3 regions of the Imbroritus primus genome follow, and region 2 is predicted to be linked to each of the others. Evidence: predicted binding sites of a transcription regulator. Region 2 holds the regulator's gene; each other region holds the start of a gene.

Region 1 (4,504 bases), 1.3 Mb from region 2:
ACGGCTTTCTCGATCAGGAGGGCATGGCCTTCCCGCTGCGCCTGCACCTGCGCGCCGGCATTGAGCGGCTTGCCACGTGCTACCGCAACGACTTTCCGGCGCTGCTCAACCACCTGCCCCGGCAGACGCTCAACTGTCCCGACCGTAGCGGCACCACCCCGCTGGCCACCGCCATTGCGTTGCACAGCGTGCCGCTCGTGACTGCCCTGCTACGGCGCGGCGCTGAAGCTTCACTGAACGAGACCGACCGCACCGGCGCCACGCCACTGCTCACCGCCGTGCGCAGCGCACAGCCGGGCGTGGTCCGTGCCCTGCTGATCATGGGCGCGGATGCCTCGCTCGAGCAGGCTGATTACGATGGCATCACGCCGCTGCGCGCCGCCATCGCAGCCGGCGCCACCGAGATCGTGCAGCTGCTGCTGCCGTATGGCGATGCGGCGGCCCTCAACCGCCCCGATCCGCGCGATGGTGCAACACCTCTGCTGATGGCAGTGCGCAGCGGACGTGTGGAGCTTGTGCGGATGCTGCTCGCCAAAGGTGCGGGCAGCTCGGTCAACCAGCCGGATGCAAAAGGTCTCACGCCGCTGCGGGCGGCCGGAGATTGCGCCGAACTGGTGATGCTCTTGCTGGAACATGGCGCAGATCTCGCCCACCTGCATAGGCCTGCCCAGGACGTGACCGCAATGGCCGCCGCCCATCCCGCTCCGCAATCGCTGCCGCAGATGTGCTGACAGCCGTGCCGTGATGTTGGCACGCACGAGCGCACCATGCTCCAGCCAGCCCCAGAACGAAAAACCCCGTGATGCTCACGCATCACGGGGTTGATGGCACACCGGGCCGAAGCCCGGCAGGACCGATGGTCCGGCAGATTACATCATGCCGCCCATGCCACCCATGTCGCCCATGCCGCCCGGCATTGCCGGAGCAGCGGACTCGTCCTTCGGTGCTTCGCACACGGCGCAGTCGGTGGTCAGCATCAGCGATGCGACCGACGCGGCGTTCTGCAGCGCGGTGCGGGTCACCTTGGTCGGATCCAGCACGCCCATTTCGACCATGTCGCCGTACTCGCCCGAGGCGGCGTTGTAGCCGTAGTTGCCCTTGCCTTCGATGACCTTCGACACGACGACCGAAGCTTCTTCACCGGCGTTGGTCACGATCTGGCGCAGCGGCTCTTCCATGGCGCGCAGCACGATCTTGATACCGGCGTTCTGGTCGGCGTTGTCGCCAGCCAGGCCGGCGATCGCGGCACGGGCACGCAGCAGGGCCACACCACCGCCCGGGACGATGCCTTCTTCCACGGCAGCGCGGGTGGCGTGCAGCGCGTCTTCCACGCGTGCTTTCTTTTCCTTCATTTCGACTTCGGTGGCAGCACCAACCTTGATCACGGCAACACCGCCGGCCAGCTTGGCCACGCGCTCTTGCAGCTTTTCACGGTCGTAGTCGCTGGTCGCTTCTTCGATCTGGGCGCGGATCTGCTTGACACGGCCTTCGATCTGCGAGGCATCGCCTGCGCCGTCGATGATGATGGTGTTTTCCTTGCCCACTTCGATACGCTTGGCCTGGCCGAGGTGCTCCAGGGTTGCCTTTTCGAGGGTCAGGCCGACTTCTTCAGCGATCACGGCACCGCCGGTCAGGATGGCGATGTCTTCCAGCATGGCCTTGCGGCGGTCGCCAAAGCCCGGAGCCTTGACGGCGCAGGTCTTCAGGATGCCACGGATGTTGTTGACCACCAGCGTGGCGAGGGCTTCGCCTTCCACGTCTTCAGCGATGATCAGCAGCGGACGGCCAGCCTTGGCGACTTGCTCGAGCACCGGCAGGAGGTCACGAATGTTCGAGATCTTCTTGTCGAACAGCAGGACAAACGGGTTCTCCAGGGCAACAACCTGCTTTTCCGGATTGTTGATGAAGTACGGCGACAGGTAGCCGCGGTCGAACTGCATGCCTTCCACGACTTCGAGTTCGTCGGCCAGCGACTTGCCGTCTTCGACGGTGATCACGCCTTCCTTGCCAACCTTGTCCATGGCTTCAGCGATGCGGTCGCCGATCGAGGTTTCGCTGTTGGCCGAAATCGAACCAACCTGAGCGATTTCCTTGCTGGTGGTGGTCGGCTTGCTGATCTTCTTCAGCTCTTCGACAGCGGCTGCAACGGCCTTGTCGATGCCGCGCTTGAGGTCCATCGGGTTCATGCCGGCGGCCACGAACTTCATGCCTTCCTTCACGATCGACTGGGCCAGCACGGTTGCGGTGGTGGTACCGTCACCGGCGTTGTCGCTGGTCTTGGAAGCCACTTCCTTGACCATCTGCGCGCCCATGTTCTGGAGCTTGTCCTTCAGCTCGATTTCCTTGGCCACGGACACACCGTCCTTGGTCACGGTCGGGCCGCCGAAGCTGCGCTCGAGCACCACGTTGCGGCCCTTCGGGCCCAGGGTCACCTTGACCGCGTTGGCCAGGATGTTGACGCCCTCGACCATCTTGGCGCGGGCGGAATCTCCAAATACGACGTCTTTTGCTGCCATGTTCTGTATCTCCGGTTACGTTGAGAGAAAGCTTAGGCCTGGACCACAGCCATCAGGTCTTCTTCGCGCATGACCAGCAGCTCCTGGCCATCGACCTTGACAGCCTGGCCGGCATACTTGCCGAACAGCACACGGTCACCCACCTTCACATCCAGGGCAATGTTCTTGCCGCTGTCATCCTTCTTGCCCGGGCCGACGGCCACGACTTCGCCCTGATCCGGCTTTTCAGCAGCCGCATCCGGAATGATCAGGCCGGAAGCCGTCTTGGTTTCTTGCTCGAGACGCTTGACGATCACGCGATCGTGCAAAGGACGCAGATTCATACGAACTCCTCTATACAAAGTGAGTATGTGTTCACATTTAGCCGCCAGCTTGGACGGCCAGCAGAATTCGAAAGCGCCGGGATGCGCTGTTAGCACTCACCCCGAACGAGTGCTAAGTATAGGGGTGGGGCATGACATTTTCAAGGCGCGCCATTGCCAAATTTTGTTGGGGCGACAACGGCGGCAGCCTAGGGAAAACCAGTAGGGCACAGCCTCCGCACTCCTGCCAGCGCCTCTGGCAAAACCACCGACACCGGCAAGCAGTGTCGCCGGCCTACCGTCTGTACGACCGCCGCCCCAGGCCGGGCAACGCGATTAGACAGTCGCACCCAAACCGGATCACGACGGTTGCAGTACAATCCCGCATCGCCTGCATGAGAGTGCGCCGGCGTACATTTCCCCCGGCGGGGCTCTCCCCGCCTCGATGCGGCTTCCACCGCACTTCTATCAGTCGGTTTTCGCCTGCGCCGGGAGACATGCCCCGGCACCCCTCTCTGCCCCGGATACGCATCACGCCGATGGCGCCACTATGCGCTGACGCTCCGGAGGCCGCCCGGCCCAGACCTTTCTCAATACATCATGTCTCAAACCTCCACCGCTTCCTCTGCGCAACCCGTTGCGTCGGCGCCCGCGAACCGTCCCGCGCGCGTCATCATCGCCAGCCTGGTCGGGACGACAATCGAGTTCTACGATTTCTACGTCTACGCCACCGCCGCCGTGCTGGTCTTCCCGCACCTCTTCTTCCCGCATGGCAACGAGACGACCGCCCTGCTCGCATCGTTCGCCGTGTTCGGCGCGGCGATGATTGCACGCCCCCTCGGCGCGATCTATTTCGGCCACCTGGGCGACAAGGTCGGCCGCAAGACAACGCTGGTGGCGGCACTGCTCACCATGGGCATCGCCACGGTGCTGATCGGCTTTTTGCCGACCTATGAAAGCGTGGGCTGGCTGGCACCGCTGCTGCTGGTGGTCCTGCGGCTGGCGCAAGGTTTTGCGATTGGCGGCGAGTGGTCCGGTGCCGCGCTGGTGGCCACCGAGAACGCACCCAAGGCCAAGCGCGCGCTGTATGGCACTTTCCCGCAACTGGGTGCGCCGCTCGGCTTCATCATCGCCAATGGCCTGTTCCTGATCGTCGCGGCGATGCTGCCGTCCGATGATCCTTCGCGTCCGTCCGAGGCCTTCCTCGCCTGGGGCTGGCGTATCCCGTTCATCTTCTCGGTGGTGATGGTCGTGATCGGCCTGTGGGTACGCCTGAGCCTGGTGGAAAGCACCGCCTTCACCAAGGCCGTGAAGACCGGCAAGGTGGTCCGCCGTCCGCTCGGCGAGGTGGTCCGCAAGCATTGGCGCGAACTGGTGCTGGGCACCTTCTACATGCTGGCGACCTACGTGCTCTTCTACCTGATGACGACGTTCTCGCTCAGCTATGGCCGCGCGCCCGTGGATCCCGCTAACGGCCAATTGCCCGGCCTGGGCTACAGCTACAACACCTTCGTGCTGATGCTGATCGCGGGCGTGGTGTTCTTCGGTATCTTCACCCTGCTCTCCGGTCCGTGGGCGGACCGCTTCGGGCGACGCCGCACGTTGATCGTCGTGACGCTCGGCATCATCCTGTTCGGCTTGTCGTGGGTGCCGCTGCTCAACGCAGGCTTTGCCGGCGTCATGCTG
Region 2 (4,504 bases):
TGCTCCTGCTGGATCTCCGTCCACTCGCCGGCTTGCGGCGCGAGTTTCTCCAGCTCGCCGACCTGCCACTCGACGCGTTCGCGCTCGAGCTGCAACTCGCGTGACTGCTGCTCGGCCTGCTGGCGCAGGCGTACCACGGTGCGCCAGTCGCGATAGGCCTGGGCGACATCGGCGGCCAGGGGGTCAAGGCCGGCATGGGTGTCGAGCAGGCGACGCTGCATCTCGGGTTTGAGCAGCAGCTGGTGTGCGTGCTGGCCGTGGATGTCCACCAGTTGTTCGCCGAGTTCGCGCAGTTGCGCCAGCGTGGCGCTGACGCCGTTGACGAAGGCCTTGCTGCGGCCGTTGCTGTCGATGACACGGCGCAGCAGCAGGGTACCGGAGTCGTCGGCGTCCAGGGCTGCATTGAGCGCTGCGTCTGCCAGCCAGGCATCAACAGCAGGTGTGGTCGAGAACGTGGCGCTGATGTCGGCGCGGGCCGCGCCTTCGCGCACCACGCCGGCATCGCCGCGCGCACCCAGTGCCAGGGCCAGGGCATCGATCAGGATCGACTTGCCGGCGCCGGTCTCGCCGGTGAACACGGTAAAGCCGGCCGCGAAATCGAGGTCCAGTGCCTGCACGATGACGAAGTCGCGGATGGAAAGGCTGCGCAGCATCGGTGTCGGGGTCGTGAAGCGGTTGGTTGGGCGCGTTCGGGTTACAACATCAAGTCAGAAGGTCGGATCGGTACTCAACACTTCAGGTCAGCATTGCGGGATACCCGGCTCAGAGGCGATTGTCCTCGGCCGACGGGAATTCGTGCCAGTGCAGCTTCTGCCGCAGCGTGGCGTAATAGTTATAGCCGACCGGGTGCAGCAGGGTGACGGACTGCACCGCACGGCGCACCACGATCTGGTCGCCCGGCAGCAGCGAGGTCAGCGACTGCATGTCGAAGTTGACGCTGGCGTCGCGTCCGCTCGACACCTCGATCAGCACTTCCGCTTCATGCGGCAGCACGATCGGGCGATTCGACAGCGAGTGCGGGGCGATCGGCACCAGCACCAGTCCAGACAGGGTCGGGTGCAGGATCGGTCCGCCCGCCGACAGCGCGTAGGCCGTCGAGCCGGTCGGCGTTGCCACGATCAGGCCGTCCGAACGCTGGTTGTACATGAAGTTGCCGTCCACCGAGACCGCCAGTTCCACCATGCCGGAAATGCCGGAACGGTTGACCACCACGTCGTTGAAGGCCAGGGCCGAGAATATCGTCTCGCCGTCGCGTTGCACATGGGCTTGCAGCAGGGTGCGCTGCTCGGTGTCGTAGTGGCCGGCGAGCATCTCCGGTACGACCTTGTGCATGTCCGACAGGGGAATGTCTGTCATGAAACCGAGCCGGCCGTGGTTCACCCCGATGAGGGGCACGTCGTGCCCGGCCAGTTGCCGGCCGATACCCAGCAGGGTGCCGTCGCCGCCGAGCACCACCGCGACGTCGGCCTGCTGGCCGATTTCCTGCGGGGTGAGGGTCGGGTAGGCCTGCAGGCCGATGTTCAGGGCGGTTTCGCGCTCGAACACCACCTCGTGCCCGGCGCTGGCAATGCACGCAGCCAGCTCCTGCAGCGGGGCGGCGATGCCCGCGGCGTAATACTTGCCGACAAGCGCGACGGTATGAAAGGAAAGCCGGTTGGATGCCATGCCCGGCATTAGACCACACGCCCATGAAGATTGTCAGCACGGTGGGCCTTCGCAGGAACTCGCTACACGCACCAGCCGCACGAACCCGGGAATTTTGCGTAAAATCAAGAATCATGGATCAGCGCGCTCACACTCTTCTCAAAACCCTGATCGAACGGTATATCGCCGAGGGGCAGCCGGTGGGGTCACGCACCCTCTCGAAGTACTCGGGGCTGGACCTGTCGCCGGCCACGATCCGCAACGTGATGGCGGACCTGGAAGAAATGGGTTTCATCGTCAGCCCGCATACCTCGGCCGGCCGCGTGCCGACCCCGCGCGGCTATCGCCTGTTCGTGGACACCATGCTGTCGGTACGTCCGCTCGATGACGTGGACCTCGCGCGCATGATCAGCGGCGAGATCCAGGGACAGCGCCAGGCCCACCAGCTGGAACCGCATCGCACCGCCGCGTCGGCCGCGCAAGTGCTGTCCAACCTGTCGCAGTTCGCCGGCATCGTTATGACGCCGCGCCGCTCACAGGCGTTCAAGCAGATCGAATTCATCCGCCTGTCGGACGACCGTATCCTTCTGATCGTCGTGACGCCCGAGGGTGATGTGCAGAACCGCATCCTGCAGACCGATATTCATTACTCGCCGTCCCAGCTGGTGGAAGCGGCGAATTTCCTGAACGGTCATTACGCCGGCATGCGCTTCGACGAGGTGCGCGACCATCTGCGCGGCGAACTCAACGCCTTGCGCGCCGACATGAGCACGCTCATGCAGGCGGCGGTGGAAGCGGGCAGCCGGGCGGTCTCCGACAGCGATGACGACGTGGTGATTTCCGGTGAGCGCAACCTGCTGGGCGTGGAAGACCTGTCTTCCAGCATGGACAAGCTGCGCCGCCTGTTCGACGTGTTCGAGCGCAAGACCGGCCTGCTGCAGTTGCTCGATGTCTCCAGCAAGGCCGAAGGCGTGCAGATCTTCATTGGCGGCGAAAGCGAACTGGTGCCGCACGAGGACATGGCCATCATCACGGCACCGTACGAGGTCGATGGCCAGATCGTCGGTACGCTTGGTGTCATCGGTCCCACGCGCATGGCCTACGAGCGTGTCATTCCGATTGTCGACATCACCGCGCGGCTGCTCAGCAGCGCCCTCAGCCATCCCTAGAGCGCACTGCGCCGCATCCGGCGCAGGTGCCTGTGGTTACCGTGCATCCTTTGTGGTCCTGTATCGCGCCCGGAACGGCTGTGCTCATGTCGAGTGTGGTTCTTCCGGCGTTTTTTCGGCCGTGCGTCCTCACGATCACGGGCTAGAATAATGGTTTGACTGAACTAGGAATCCGGACGCGCATGCCGTTTCTTCCCGAACCGCCATTCCAGCACGGCCAGATCAGCAAGACTGCGGTCCTGCTGATCAATCTGGGTACGCCCGACGCGCCCACGCCACAGGCGGTCCGTCGCTATCTCAAGCAATTCCTGTCGGATCCACGGGTGGTGGAGATTCCGCGCGCGCTCTGGTCGGTGATTCTCAATGTGATCATCCTGCCGTTCCGCTCGCGAGCCTCGGCAGAGAAGTATGAGAGCGTCTGGCTGCGCGAGGCCAACATGACCGGCTCGCCGCTGCTGGTGCATACCGAGCGCCAGGCGCATGCGCTGCAACAGCACCTGACGGCTGCAGGACACGAAGTGACAGTGGCCTGTGCCATGCGCTATGGCAATCCGTCGATTCCTTCCGTGATCCACGCGCTGCGCCGCCAGGGCGCGGAGCGTATTCTGGTGCTGCCGCTGTACCCGCAGTACTCGGGCACCACCACGGCCACGGCCTTCGATGCGGTAACGGAAGTATTCAGCGCCATGCGCAATCAGCCGGAGCTGCGGGCCGTCAAGCATTTCCACGATCATCCGGGCTACATCGAAGCGTTGCGCGACCGCGTCCTCGAGTACTGGAAACGGCACGGCCGCCCTGACTTTGGCGCTGGCGGCAAGCTGTTGCTGTCGTTCCATGGCGTACCGCGCCGCACGCTGGAACTCGGCGATCCCTACCACTGCGAATGCCTGAAGACCGGCCGCCTGCTGGGAGAGGCGCTTGGCCTGGAGCCGGGGCAATACCTGATCACGTTCCAGTCGCGTTTCGGCAAGGCCGAGTGGCTGCAGCCCTATACCGCGCCGACCCTCGTCGAGCTGGGGCGCGTTGGTACGGGGCGCGTCGACGTGTTCTGCCCGGGCTTCGTGGCCGATTGCCTGGAAACGCTCGAAGAGATCGCTATGGAAGGCCGCGAGGAATTCCGCCATGCCGGCGGGGGCGACTTCCATTTCATTCCGTGCCTGAACGATGCGCCGTCCTGGATCGCCGCCTTGGCCGACCTGACCCTGACGCACCTACAGGGCTGGCCGTTGTCCGAGCCGCATCCGCATGCCCTGGAGGCCCAGCGCAGCCGTGCCCAGGCGCGGGGTGCGGCGGCCTGACCATGCAGATCGGCACCAACCCCGAGAACCGCTTGCGCGTTGACAAGTGGCTGTGGTGTGCGCGCTTTTTCAAGACACGTTCGCTCGCCACCGAGGCGGTCGACAAAGGGCATGTCCAGTTGAACGGCCAGGCCTGCAAGCCCGCCAAGGAAGTGCATCCCGGCGATCGCCTGGTGATCGTGGCACATCAGCAGCGTTGGGAGATTGAGGTGCTCGGGATTCCAGCGGCCCGGGGTTCGGCGCCGGTGGCGCAGACGCTGTATCAGGAAAGCGAGGCGAGCCGCGCAGCCCGCGCCGTCGAAGCGGAGCGGCGCAAGCTGTACCGCGAGCCGGCCGAGCAGTTGCAGGGCCGACCGACCAAACGCGACCGGCGGCGGATGACACAGTTGCGCG
Region 3 (4,504 bases), 1.1 Mb from region 2:
ACCATCGCCACCTTCGTCGGCTACGCCGTGATCTATACGATGCTGCTTAAGCCCGCGACGCCACAGAACATTGTCATCGGCGGCCTGTCGGGCGCGATGCCGCCGGCGCTCGGCTGGGCGGCCGTGACGAACGAGGTACCGGCCGAAGCCTGGTTCCTGGTGCTGATCATCTTCACCTGGACCCCGCCGCATTTCTGGGCGCTGGCACTGTACCGGCGTGCCGACTACGAGAAATCGGGTCTGCCGATGCTGCCGGTCACGCACGGCGAGCGCTTCACCCTGCTGCATATCCTGCTGTACACCTTGATCATGATCGCCGCGACGATCCTGCCGTTCGTCTATGCCATGAGCGGTTACATCTACCTGGTGTCGGCCCTGCTGCTTGGCGCGGGATTCCTGTGGTATGCGTGGCGCTTGTACCAGAACTACTCGGATGCGCTGGCACGCAGCATGTTCAAGTTCTCGATCCTCTACCTGTCGCTGCTGTTCGCGGCCTTGCTGGTGGATCACTATTTCAAGTACCTGCCGCGCGCCTAGCGGCCTTCTGTCGAGTGATGTTTTTCATGCCTGATTCCCGCCCGCTGTTCCGCTTTCTGCTCGCCCTTCTTGCGGCGATGTTGCTGGCCGCATGCGGACAGCCCAAGCAATCGTTCCAGAATATCGACATCACTGGCGGATCCGAATTCGGCAAGGATTTCACCCTGACCGATCACCACGGCAAGGTGCGCACGCTGGCGGATTTCAAGGGCAAGGCCGTGCTGATGTTCTTCGGCTTTACCCAGTGCCCGGACGTTTGTCCGTCCACCATGTCGGAAATGGCGACGGTGATGGAGAAGCTCGGTCCCGATGCCGACCGCGTACAGGTGCTGTTCGTGACCATCGACCCCGAGCGCGACACGCAGGAACTGCTGGCGCAGTACGTGCCGCATTTCGATAAGCGTTTCCTCGGCATGCGTCCGGCCGATGAGGCTGCCCTGAAAAAGCTCGCGACGGATTTCAAGGTGTACTACGCCAAGGTGCCGCAGGAAGGTGGCGGCTACACCATGGATCACACGGCCGGCAGCTACGTGTTCGATCCGCAGGGCCACCTGCGCCTGTTCGTCAAGCATGGCCAGGGGCCGGACCCCATCGTGCACGATTTGAAGCAGCTGCTGTAACGGCACGCGTGGGGGGCGGCAGGGCCTGCCCGCGAGTCATCCCATGGCAAGAAAAAACGCCCGGCTCCGTAAGGAGCCGGGCGTTTTGCCGTGCAAGAACGGGCCCGCAGGCGCGGGAGCCTTCCGGCCCGGTGCCCGGGAGGACCGTCAGGCGTATTCCGCCAGCGCGCCCTTCATCTTCTTCATGGCCGCTACTTCGATCTGGCGGATACGTTCGGCCGACACGCCGAATTCGTCTGCCAGTTCGTGCAGCGTCGAGCCACCCGAGCCATCGTCGTTGACGTGCAGCCAGCGTGCCTCGATGATGCGGCGGCTGCGTCCGTCGAGCGTTTCCAGGGCCTGCTCCAGTCCGGTCGACTGCATGCGGTCCTGCTGGCGCGCCTCGATGACGCGCGTCGGTTCATTGTGATGGTCAGCCAGGTAGGCGATCGGCGCGAACGATTCCTCACCGTCGTCGCTGTGACCTTCTAGCGCTGTGTCGCCCCCCGACAGGCGCGTTTCCATTTCCATCACGTCTTCGCGCTTGACATTCAGATCCTTGGCGACGGCATCGATCTCCTCCGGCGTCAGGGTGTTGAGGCTGGTCTTCTGGCTGCGCAGATTGAAGAACAGCTTGCGCTGCGCCTTGGTGGTCGCCACCTTGACCATGCGCCAGTTCTTCAGGATGTACTCGTGGATCTCGGCCTTGATCCAGTGCATGGCGTACGACACCAGGCGTACACCTTGTTCGGGGTCGAAGCGCTTCACGGCCTTCATCAGGCCGATGTTGCCTTCCTGGATCAGGTCAGCGTGGGGCAGGCCGTAGCCAAGGTACTGGCGGGCAATGGAAACCACGAGCCGCAGGTGCGACATCACCATCCGGCCGGCGGCGTCGAGGTCGCCGGTGGCGCGAAAATCGCGGGCAAGACGCTGCTCTTCTTCTGCCGTCAGCAACGGAATCCGGTTGACGCTCTGGATATAGGCGTCGATATTGCCGAGATTGCCGGTGTAGGCGACGGCGAGCGGGTTCGCCTTCTGAGCGGAACCCTGGGCGGCACGGTCGTAAGAAAGCGCGACAGGTGCGGATACACTCACGAGGGACTCCTTGTGTAAAAACTGCTGGGATCTAGCTTGGGTCAATATTAGCACTCTCGAAACATGAGTGCTAATAAGATCCGCGATGAGGGGTAATAGTTCCTTTCAATCGAGATTCCGGAACTCATTGCCCATGAGGCCGCTGGAGCGCCTCGCACGCCGCTTGCAGGCACCTACCGCCTGGCCAATCTCGAATTCGCCACCAAACCGGAGTACTGTGGCAGGGTGCCCCCAGGAGGATGCATGTCAACGTTCAAGCACTTGTTGAAGCCCCACACCCGAGATATCGGCGCCTTTGCCGTGCGCCGTGTGCTGCCCAGTGCGCTTGCGCAGACCGTCGGCCCTTTCATTTTCTTTGATCATTTTGGGCCCGTCGAGTTGCCGCCGCAAGCAGGCATGGATGTGCGCCCGCATCCGCATATCGGTCTCGCGACGGTCAGTTATCTCTTCGAGGGCGAGATCGAGCACCGTGACAGCCTGGGTTCGGTGCAGACCATCCGGCCCGGCGACGTGAACTGGATGACGGCCGGAGAAGGCATCGTTCACTCCGAGCGTACGCCCGCCGCTCTGCGGGCGGACGGCAGCCGCCTGCATGGCGTCCAGACCTGGGTAGTTTTGCCCAAGGACCTGGAGGGGATCGCGCCGGCCTTCGCGCATCATCCGGCAGCCACCCTGCCGCAACTGACGTTTCCCGGTGTTTGCGTGTCCGTGATCGCGGGTACGGCGTTTGGCGCCCGGTCACCGGTCGAGGTCTTCAGCCCAACCCTGTACGCGGCACTGAACCTCGATGCCGGGGCTTCGCTGATGATCCCGCCGGAGCATGAGGAGCGCGGCCTCTACCTGATCGAAGGCGAGGCCGAGATCGAAGGCGAGCCGCTCACCCTGCATCATCTTGCCGTCCTGACGCCCGGCAGCACGGTCACCCTGCGCGCTCGCACCGGCGCGCGCCTGATGCTGGTCGGTGGCGCGCCTGCCGATGGCCGGCGTTTCATTGAATGGAATTTCGTGGCGAGTGCGCGCGAACTGATCGAGGCCGCCAAAGCGCGCTGGGAGGCGGATGCGTTCCCACACGTGCCGGGCGAAACCGAGCGCATTCCGCTGCCGCGCAAGGAACAGGCTGCTGACGGCTCATGACGGAGCCGCCGGCACCGCAAGCGAACGTGCTGGACCGTACTGCGCGGTCTCAGGCGGCCGCTTGCCGGATGGCTTCGATCTGCTGGGCCAAGGGCTCGGGCACCGGTTCCTCGCCTGCCAGCACGGCGCGGATGTAGGCGACCGTTGCCTGTTGATCGGTTCCGGCCGGTAGCGCGGGCACGGCGGCGACGCTGCCTTCCGCGCCGCTGGCCAGCAGCGTGGTCCGGCGGGCGCAGAGGTGCTCAATGCGCCCCGCACGCCGTGCGTCCGCGACGGCTTCGCCCTCAGTCCCGCGCGTCAGCAGCACATTCGCCGGGCGCGCCGCAAAGAGCGCGCTCAGGGTGTCCCGGTACTCGGGGTGGGTATAGCTCACCAGTTGCAATGCGGCTTCTGGCCCATGGTCGCCGACCGGTTGCAGCATCTTCACCAGCGTATGCGTCGAGTTGCGCAGCCCGATCACTTCGCGGCGCGCCAGCAGGCCGTCGAGCGCCGGCGAGAGGGTGTCGATGGCCAGCACGGCCAGGCCGTCACGCGCGAGCGCATCCGACGCGGCGGATGCGGAGGGGCTGGGCGGCAGGCCCAGCGCGTCGAACAGTTCCAGCGAGGTGATGCGCCCCGCGAAGTGCCGCACGCCGTGCACCAGCACGGGCAGCCCGGCACGCTGCAGCAGCAGGGCCAGCAGCGGCACCAGATTGGGTTGCTTGCGAGCGCCGTTGTAGCTGGGGATGACCACCACCCGTCGTCCTGCGACGGGTGCCAGCGGCGCGCAATGGCGATGCGCTGCGTCGAGCATGCCCGCCAGTTCCTCGGGCGTTTCGCCCTTGATGCGATAAGCCATCAGGATGGCGCCCAGCTCGATATCGCTGACGCGCCCCTGCAGCATCGCCTCGAACAAGGTCTCCACATCGGCGCGCGGCAGCGGCCGCGCACCTTTTACCCCACGGCCGATTTCCTTGATGTAGCGGGCGGCGGAGAAAGATCCGTGGAGGGAAGCAGTGGCGTCGGTGATCATGGAGAAGCGCAAGGGTGGCGGGACAGCGGGACTGCCGATGATAGCGCAGCTCCGCCGCGCTGTCTGTGCAGATCCCGCCGGGCGCGGCCTACGCCGCTTCCTGCTGCACCGGGTGCCGCTGCTTGTG

What was found. Region 2 encodes HrcA, which represses chaperone genes, less so after heat shock. Its sites were predicted from a motif close to TTAGCACTCNNNNNNNNNGAGTGCTAA; they were not measured.
Region 1: the regulator HrcA is predicted to act here: its motif matches at 2,929-2,955, upstream of groES (co-chaperone GroES).
Region 3: the regulator HrcA is predicted to act here: its motif matches at 2,279-2,305, upstream of rpoH (RNA polymerase sigma factor RpoH).

What each region holds. Positions count from the first base shown of each region.
Region 1 covers NZ_OZ201293.1:637,711-642,214, reverse strand. Annotated here, with positions in the region: gene ACQ3C8_RS02905 (ankyrin repeat domain-containing protein) at 1-731, shown strand, start outside; gene groL (chaperonin GroEL) at 870-2,516, opposite strand; gene groES (co-chaperone GroES) at 2,549-2,839, opposite strand; gene ACQ3C8_RS02890 (MFS transporter) at 3,419-4,504, shown strand, end outside.
Region 2 covers NZ_OZ201293.1:2,542,790-2,547,293, reverse strand. Annotated here, with positions in the region: gene recN (DNA repair protein RecN) at 1-653, opposite strand, end outside; gene ACQ3C8_RS11700 (NAD kinase) at 763-1,674, opposite strand; gene hrcA (heat-inducible transcriptional repressor HrcA) at 1,779-2,813, shown strand; gene hemH (ferrochelatase) at 2,996-4,111, shown strand; gene ACQ3C8_RS11685 (RNA-binding S4 domain-containing protein) at 4,114-4,504, shown strand, end outside.
Region 3 covers NZ_OZ201293.1:353,511-358,014, forward strand. Annotated here, with positions in the region: gene ACQ3C8_RS01620 (heme o synthase) at 1-537, shown strand, start outside; gene ACQ3C8_RS01625 (SCO family protein) at 564-1,157, shown strand; gene rpoH (RNA polymerase sigma factor RpoH) at 1,305-2,231, opposite strand; gene ACQ3C8_RS01635 (pirin family protein) at 2,475-3,365, shown strand; gene ybiB (DNA-binding protein YbiB) at 3,415-4,377, opposite strand; gene ACQ3C8_RS01645 (ABC transporter ATP-binding protein) at 4,466-4,504, opposite strand, start outside.